One region of the Litchfieldia luteola genome, then DNA from elsewhere that is predicted to be linked to it. Evidence: riboswitches for the same ligand, from Rfam matches in the RefSeq annotation. Region 1 holds a riboswitch; the other holds the start of a gene.

Evidence for each region. Region 1 has a riboswitch for cyclic di-GMP ahead of J2Z26_RS21385 (hypothetical protein). Riboswitches for the same ligand answer to the same signal wherever they lie in the genome.
Region 2: it holds a riboswitch for cyclic di-GMP, as region 1 does, so the genes downstream of both, J2Z26_RS15300 (hypothetical protein) here and J2Z26_RS21385 (hypothetical protein) in region 1, are expected to answer to the same signal.

What each region holds. Positions count from the first base shown of each region.
Region 1 is NZ_JAGGKM010000013.1:12,343-16,913, forward strand. Features, by position in the region: gene J2Z26_RS21380 (efflux RND transporter permease subunit) at 1-1,637, shown strand, start outside; cyclic di-GMP riboswitch class I at 1,774-1,860, shown strand; gene J2Z26_RS21385 (hypothetical protein) at 2,014-2,232, shown strand; gene J2Z26_RS21390 (hypothetical protein) at 2,450-3,007, shown strand; gene J2Z26_RS21395 (ABC transporter permease subunit) at 3,072-3,977, shown strand; gene J2Z26_RS21400 (ABC transporter permease subunit) at 3,974-4,571, shown strand, end outside.
Region 2 is NZ_JAGGKM010000005.1:138,099-142,669, reverse strand. Features, by position in the region: gene J2Z26_RS15310 (response regulator) at 1-538, opposite strand, end outside; gene J2Z26_RS15305 (DUF5305 family protein) at 539-1,639, opposite strand; gene J2Z26_RS15300 (hypothetical protein) at 1,713-2,390, opposite strand; cyclic di-GMP riboswitch class II at 2,448-2,532, opposite strand; gene J2Z26_RS22435 (sensor histidine kinase) at 2,759-4,288, shown strand; gene J2Z26_RS15290 (response regulator transcription factor) at 4,281-4,571, shown strand, end outside.

The DNA.
Region 1 (4,571 bases):
CGATTGTTCCTGCGTTATCTCATTATCTATTCAAGAGAAAGCTATATAGTGAGAAAACCGAGAGCAACCACAAAGAGGTAGGGAAACTATCGAATTGGTATAAAGGTATTTTAGAATGGACGCTTAACCATAAAATTATTACATCTATCATTTCAATATTACTACTAGTAGGAAGCCTTGCGCTTACCCCTTTGATTGGATTTAGTTTTATGGGAAGTGAAGAAGAAAAAGTTATGTACCTAACGTATACTCCTGCAACAGGTGAGCTAATGGAAGAAACGCTAGCAAACATTGAAGTTGTAGAAGAAGAGTTATTACAACATGACGACATCGATATCGTACAATTATCTGTCACTGAAAGTGGAGACCCAATGACTGCCATGATGGGTGGAAGTGGAGATGGGGCATTAATGTATCTTATCTTTGATCCAAAAATGGAAGATTTCCCTGGTGTCCGTGAAGATATTGAAGAATATGTATTTAACATTGGCCAAAGTGGTGAATGGAAAAGTCAAAACTTTACTTCAATGTCAATGTCAACAAATGAACTAAGCTATACTTTATACAGTGAAAATTTGAATGATTTAAATGAAGCAGTAAAGATGTTAGAAGACGTTATGGCAGAAAATAGTAGTTTAGAAGATGTTTCATCAAGTGCAGAGGATGCGTATGTAGAATATACATTCAAGGTAAAGCAAGACGAATTATTACAGTACGGTTTAACAACAGGGCAAATTGTCATGATGTTAAGGCCTTCATCAACGGAAGAGGTTATTACTACTGTTGAAAAAGACGGAGATACTCTAGAAGTGATTCTACAACAGGAACAAGCGGCTGTGCCGAAGTCAATTGATGATATACTAGCAACACAAGTACCGACTGCTCTTGGTACAATGATGCCACTTTCAGACCTTGTAACTGTGGAAAAAGGCACAACTCTAAATACACTAGCTCGTAGTAAAGGTGAATACTATGCAAGCGTATCAGGAACGATTATTGGTGATGATATTTCAAAAGCAACTAATGAAGTAGATAAAGCAATTGATCAACTAGATTTACCAAAGGGTGTAACTGTCGGTGTAGCTGGGGTAGCAGCTGATATGAATGAGACATTCACGCAGCTTGGGCTAGCGATGCTTGCAGCTATTGCGATTGTGTACTTCATTCTGGTTGTGACTTTTGGAGAGGGTGTGGCTCCATTTGCTATTCTATTCTCTCTACCATTTGCTGTTATCGGATCTTTTGTCGGCTTATTGATTGCAGGTGAAACAATTTCAGTTTCTGTTATGATGGGTCTATTAATGTTGATAGGTATTGTCGTAACAAATGCTATTGTACTTGTAGACCGTATTATTCATATGGAACGTGATGGTTTATCGATGCGTGAAGCAATCCTAGAGGCAGGAGCAACACGTCTTCGTCCAATCCTTATGACTGCAATTGCTACAATTGGTGCCTTGATACCTCTTGCAATCAGCTCTGAGGGTGGAGGCGGATTGATTTCTAAAGGACTTGGAATAACAGTAATTGGTGGACTAACAAGTTCAACCTTATTAACACTTATTATTGTTCCTATCGTATATGAAGTCTTATCTAAGATGTTCAAGAAAAATCGTAAAGAAGTTCAGGAAAACTAATAAATAGCCCTACAAGACATTCATCTTGTGGGGCTATTTTTGTTGGAAATAGAATTAAAAGGGGATTGGTTAATTTTGGAGTGATTTATTTCCCTATAAATAATGTTAAAATTAAATATTATATGCTAAAACTTATCTCTGATAATGGCAAACCTATCGAAAGGTAGGGACGCAAAACTTCGGGTCTAACGCAATCTTTTGCTATGATAGCCGGGTCGCCGTGGGATGGATCATTTACGACATAATCCACCTATAAAGGTGGTTTTTTGTTTTATTAGTAAAACATCCTCTTTATATAAGTGTGCTAATTTTCGCAGAAGACATAATACACAATGCAATCCAGATCTGTTTGAGCTAGCAAAGGGAGGAATTAAAGATGGATACGTTCAATGAACAAATTCAAAACTGGGTTAACAATAATCAGTTACTATATATTGAAGTGGTATTAAAGAAAGTAGGTCGCAAAGAAGTCCTTGGCAGAATCGTTCAATTCAATGGAGAAAGCCTTCTCATATACAAGGAAGATACTAAAATGGTAGAACATTATCTACTAAATGAAATTGACAATATTGTACCGGTTAATAAACAAGGTTAACAAAAAAACTCTCAAAAAGTGATGTTTACACTTATTGAGAGTTTTTTTGTAAATTAATTGTAATGAAATTGAAATATAATTGTGAAAATCACTTCCTTTTTTTGTTATTTGTTTGTAAAATATAAAATGTTAACTATTAAAAAATTTTAATTAATTTTGAAAATTAATATATTTAAATAGTATAACAAGAAATAAAACTAACAAGGGATGTGTAGCTTTGAAACAGAGTAAATTCTTAGTCATTGGACTAATTATAGCGAGTTTAATTGCTTGCAGTAATAAAGAGCAGTCTACTGATGCGAATGGTCCAACCGAGCCTAACCCTAGTGAATCTTCTCCTAGTAACGAGATAGAGAAGGAAGATCCTTCAAAAACTGAGGATGAGGAAAATAAAAAGGATACGAAAGATACCAAGGATAATGAAGAAAAACCCGAAGAAAGTCTAGTTGATTCGATTAAAGGTGAAAATTTACTTGGTCTAAATCAAGAGGAAATAAAGAACCTTTACGGAGAACCTGCTGTATCAGTTAATGCGAATCAATATCTAGTTTGGAGATATGATTTTGCAAACGAAAATTACGTCTATGAAGAAGGTGTCATTTCAGTTGATGTTTCAGGTCTTCAAAGTGGGCAAATGAAGGCACAATTAACTGTAGAATTTGGAGACGATGACATTGTTGATGTGTTTTCAATTTATTATGTAAAAAATGGGCAAATCCTGCATTACCGTGTCACGAAAGAGGGCATTATTGAAGAATCAGCCAGTGCAGACTAGGCATTTTATATAAAGCTAAGCTAGATAGAAAGTGAACTTAGCTTTTTAGAACAGGGGGAGCAAGATGAAAGACATCGTTATCGGGGTGATAAAACAGTTTGTGTTATGGATGTTAGCTGCATGCTTTTTATTACTTATTATCTTAATTCCAAGAGACTATAGCCTTGTTGCAGATACAACTGGGCAACTTGAAGATGCAGTTTATCATTATAATTTTAATGACCATATCACAAATGTAAAAGACTTCTTCATCGCCTTGGAGGAAAACGGAGGATTAGGTCTTTATAAGACTGGAGATACCATAGAAACACATGTTATGGAAATGACACTTAGAAGCTTAAAGTTAATTATTCCGGCAATATTAATAGGCTTCTTTTTCGGAATTATTAAAGGGGTATTTGATTTTTTAGTGAAGGGAAAAAGAGTCGGAGTTGGGAGTGGTACAACTTGGATGATGTTATCGATTCCTGATTTATTTTTTATGATTTTCCTACAATTATTACTAATGTTTCTATATCAAATCGGAGTGTTTCCACACGTTGACTTATATGGACATGAAAAGATAGATAATCAAATTGTGGGTATCATCTTTCTAGCAATCTACCCTTTGTTTTTTATTGCAAATATTACGTATACAAGTTTAGTAGAAGAAGAGAAAATGGATTACATTAATACAGCACGTTCTAAAGGAGTAAGTTATTTCAAAATCGTTAATTTACATATGTTAAAAAATGCACTCCAAAAAATAGTAGTGAACAGTAACACATTAACACTTTATGTTTTATCCAATTTATTTATTGTAGAATATCTGTCAAACTATCGTGGTGCTGCCTTCCATTTTCTAAGAGCAGATATCAATGCGAAATTCGGGTTTGTAATCATGTTTACTCTCATTATTTTCTTTGCTAATACCTTCTTCAAAATTATTCATTCACTGATTTCACCGAAAGGAACAGGAACAGGAATATGAGAAAGTTTACATTTTTAGCAGGGGTAACCATACTAGCCCTGATTATACTAATTGCATTTATAGGTCCTTATACACCATTTATTGACAGTGAATTAACGGAAAAGAAGTTTGAGTTTTTAGAAGATAATACGATTATTGTACCCCCATATCCACCCTCAAAAGAGTACCTTCTAGGAAGCGACAGCCGTGGGGTTGATTTGTTAAGTAGGTTAGTAATGGGTGCAAGAGAAACAATGATTATCATTTTTAGTATTGTGATTATCAGAATGCTCTTAGGGGTTATTTTAGGTTTTGGCGCAGCGTACAGTCGATTGATAAAGGCACTTTTAGTCATTTGGAATCAACTCTTTTCCTATATCCCACCGATTTTTCTAATTGCAATGATCATTGGAATTCCGTTTTTCCTTGTTTCACCAAATCGACCTTTTTGGTTCATTGTTATACTAGCAATACTTGAGGTAGGAAGAGTAGGAGAGACAGTCCATAAACTAGTAGTAAGTATTACACAAACAAATTATTATGAAGCGGGAATAGTGGTAGGTAACAGTCCTATAGGGTTGTCTAAGAAATACCTACTACCAAATTTAAGTCCAC
Region 2 (4,571 bases), on a different contig from region 1:
TCACTGTATATTCTGTAATAAATAAGTCCTCTGCAATTTCTTTATTAGACATTCCTTTTCCAAGTGCTTTTAAAACTTCTAATTCCTTAGGGGTAAGTTCATCTAAACTATTGTCCACATCCGTAACCGGATTATCCATCATATATTCCATTAACGCTGGATCATAATATTTTCTACCCCTTAATACAACTTCAATGGCATATAATAAGTCTTCAGGCATTGCATCCTTTAAACAGAAACCATCAACATTTCCGGTTTTAGCTTTTTTAATATCTTCCTTTGTGGAGGAAGAAGTTACAATAATGAACTTCCCTTTATATCCTCTTTCTGTAGCTTGTTTTACTAGATCTAGTCCATACTCTTTACCTAGGTTAAGATCTACTAAAGCTACATCTGGCTTAGTCTCTTCTAATAGAGATAATGCCTCACGAATCGAGGAAGCTTCACCAACAAACTCTAAATTTTGCCCCATGCTTATGATTGTTTGAATTCCTTGCCTAACAAGAGGATGATCATCAATTATTAACACTTTACTCATTTATAATTCCTCCATTTCACTAGAATGAGAGGTAGCTAAACTACTTTTAAAGAGATAGGTAAAATTCCCATCTAATATGAAATAGATAGATTGATCTTTCTTCTCTTTGTATGTAAAAACAGACAGTTCCTTTTCATCCGCTAACCTAATTAAATCATCAATTGTTGGAACGTGAAGTGGTTTCATATTTTCCATATCAGGTTTTTCTGTTAATTGAATAATATGTGATTTATATTTATTGTCGATATGTTTTTTTCTATCTCTTTTTGTAGTAATCCACTGACGTAGTCCTAATGGTTTAATAGTTCGATATAATAACATAATGGGAATAAAAAGAAGTGGAGTTATTATCAATAGTGCCAATCTTAGCGTAACCCACTCTAGCTGAATTCCAAATAACTGAAAGTTGCGCAAGTGTTCTATTGTATTCATGACTTCACTTACGTTATCAAATTCAAGTGTTTCATTTTGTAGGCTAAATAAATAACTTTGATAATTAAATAAGACACTACCTTCTTTATCTAAAGCATAGACATTATCTCGATATGTTATAAAACCTTCAACAACTGGGATAACTTGAACACTATACTTACCACTAACTTTTACTTCTTTCTCTGTTTGTTCAATAAAATCTTGAATAGCCTGTGGATCAACCTTAAAAGTTTCATTAATTAACTCAAGATTTATGCCCTCAGTTTTAAACTCTTGTTCTTCTACTAGATTAAACTCCTTTTCCCATATTTCTTCAGCAATGACTTTTAATATTACTTTGTATGTACCTTCTACTTGTATAGGTTCATTCGATACAATTATTTTATCAACTGATAAATCTATGCTATTAGTGATTGAACCAATCACAACTTTAGGTGGAGGAGAAATAAGTCCCCCTTCAGGGTAGAGCGTGCTTGGTTTACTATCAACCGAGTATGAAAAGATTGTTTTGTCTTGAATTAGGTTTTCTAGTGTTTCTTGCTTTATTGTGGTTGGAGTTACTAAAGTATAAAAAGTGGTAAAAAGCAGTATAACCCAGACTGAAACCAAAATGAAAAAGCCCTTCTTTCTGGCGGGCTTGAAGGTGCTTTTTTGCGTTTCTAAGTTCACTTAACGTCATCTCCTTGAAGCGTTATCGTATTTAACCATTAAGCTATAAATTTTGAACGATAACTTTTAAGATTCACTCTTCTTTATGTATATCCTTAGAATTAGTGAATCCCGAATTATTTTCTTCTTTATCCTTCTTTAGAAAATCGATACCCGATTTGAATTCGTGCTTAGTTTTTTTATTTTCATCTAAAGCGTTCTGACCTATTGATTCCTCTTCGCCATTTGAAGAATTCTCTTCTTTTGGATCTCCTGAATTTTTCTTGTCTTGTTCTTTGTTAGATTTCTCTACTTTAGATTTAGCTTTTATAAAGATTTGTGTATTAATGATAGCCTCACCACCATCCCATTCGAATGGCAATGGTAGAGTATATAGACTATCTTCTAACTTTACACTCGGTTCTGTATTAACAACTAGTAAAGATACAGTCTCTGCTTCACCTGCAGGTATTACGATATTGTGCAACTTCCATGTGAACAACAAATTATCACTCATGTAATTTAAATTGCCAAGAGAGATGGATTTAGAACTGTTATTTTTAATGGTTAGTGTAGGTTCTACTGGTTTACTACCGTTATTTTCTGCTTCAAAGTTATAATCAGCAGCCTTTATACTAATTAGGGCATTTTCTTCATCAACTACTGAGTATGCAGTACTATTATTAATTGTTGCAGTCGAAAAGCTATAAGTTTGGTGCAAAAATCCTGTAGCTCCTAATGCACATACACTTGCAATCAACAAACGTTTCATTCAAGTTCCTCCCTTCATCCCATAAAAAAACCTAATCAAGTTCTTCAAATGAAGGTAGTCTGATTAGGTCGGTTGCACCAATTGCTCCATACGACCCAGGTGCCCAGATAAAGGTCGTATCTCCTCGCGTTCCTCTTAATATAAATTATATGTATATAATTTAAGTATATTTCCGTATTTTTGTAATTACTAACAGTTTATTACAAACTTACCCAATTGTATACCATCCTTAGGTGCTAATCCCCTCCTACTTCAGTATGAGATTATAGTAATATTTCCTTACGACAAGATGTGACATTTTTTTGAAGTTTACTCTGATATACTGTCTCTGTATTGGTTACAAAATGTAGAAAAGTAGGGGATTAAGTGTGTCTACTTTATATAAAGAGCTAAATGTTTTCGTAATAGGAATAAGATGGGTACTCCTGTTCACAGGTCTTTTGACCTACACAAATGGTGATGGAGTAATTGACCTGTCATTTCTACTAATAGTGGTCATTAACTTTTATTATAGTGTACTAATAAATAAAAAATTTTCAAATAAAATACTTGTTATGCTAGTTATTACAATCGATCTGTGTGCCAATCTCTTTCTCCTTTGGCAAACCGGAGGACTAGATAGTCCGTTTTTATATTACTCAATTACTAGTCTACTTTGGTTTAAGAACTTTTTCGCTTGGAAAAAGTACTACCTGATAACGTCCATATTCCTGTTACTTCTTCCAATAGTTTTAAGTAGTCTGTATCAGGTGTCAGTTGGACTATACTTATCTAAAAACGTAGATTATACATTCTATCTAATTGTATTCTATAGTATGGTATTTACGCTAAATTTATACTCAACGTATATATCAAAACATTATAAAAAACTTGTACATTTTTATTCATTTACAGGAAGTGAAGAACTGCCATCTTATGAAAAATTACTTTCTAGAATGGTAGAAAAAAAACAAGTCTATCTTTGCCTAAACCCCATATATGCCACTCACATAAATAACAGTTGGGAGCAAAATTACTACTATAATTACTTAGTTCAACAATTCGGACAAGCCAAGATAAGTAGGGTCTTAAATATTTCATCTTACAGTGGTGAAAGAAAAACATTTTATGTTCACGCTCTTAATGATAAGAATTGGGGATATCTTTTAGTTGAGGGATCAAATCAAGTATCTATGGCAACAAAAATCTACACAAAACTAATTAGTCAATTGGTGCAAATTAAAATAACTAATCTTGAGCAAGTAGAAGAAGTGAAAAAGAAAGCACTAAAAGAAGAAAGAGATAAAATTGCCCAAGATATCCATGATGGTATAGCACAACAGCTATTTTTTATTTCAATTCAATTATTCCAACTCAAAAATAAACTCCCAGAAGATACAAAGAGAGAGCTAGAGTCCATATTAAATAGTGTTGAAACTCAGGTAAAAGAGACTCACCAAGGTATTCGAAACTACATTGGGGAATTAAAGAATGAGAAAAGACAGTTTCACTTATTTCATGCTGTTGAAAATCTACTTGAAAGATTAACAGAAAACAAGGATATAGAACCACGATTTATCATGAGTGGTTGGATACCTGAGGAGAAGATTGAAATTGAGGAATCCATTTTTCACTTGATTGAAGAAGCATCTAATAATGTCATTAAACACGCCAATGCTTCTGAATTACAAGTATCTATTGAAGTTTCAAGTATACAATGGAAAATCATGATTCGGGATAATGGTAAGGGAATTGAAAATCTAGCAGTATCAAAAGGTAAGAGGGATAGTTACGGTTTGGGCGGTATGGTTGATCGGATAGAAAAGCTTGGTGGAACCTTAACAATAAAATCTGAAACCAATAAAGGGACTACTGTCCTTGTCTTTATACCGAGAGAGAGGAGTAGGGCTTATGCATAGAGTGGTTGTGGCAGACGATCATCAAATTGTAAAAGATGGATTAAAAATATTGTTGGGTGCTTCACAGGAGTTTGAAGTTGTCGGAGAGGCATGTAATGGTGATGAAGCAGTGGAAAAAACAATACGCACAAAGCCGGATCTTCTTTTAACCGATTTAAAGATGCCTGGATCATCTATCATTAACGGATCTGTTAAGATCAAGCAGAAACTACCTAATATAAAGATTGTTGTATTAACGGCATTTGATGACAGTGAAGATATATATCGGGCTATGAAGGCTGGA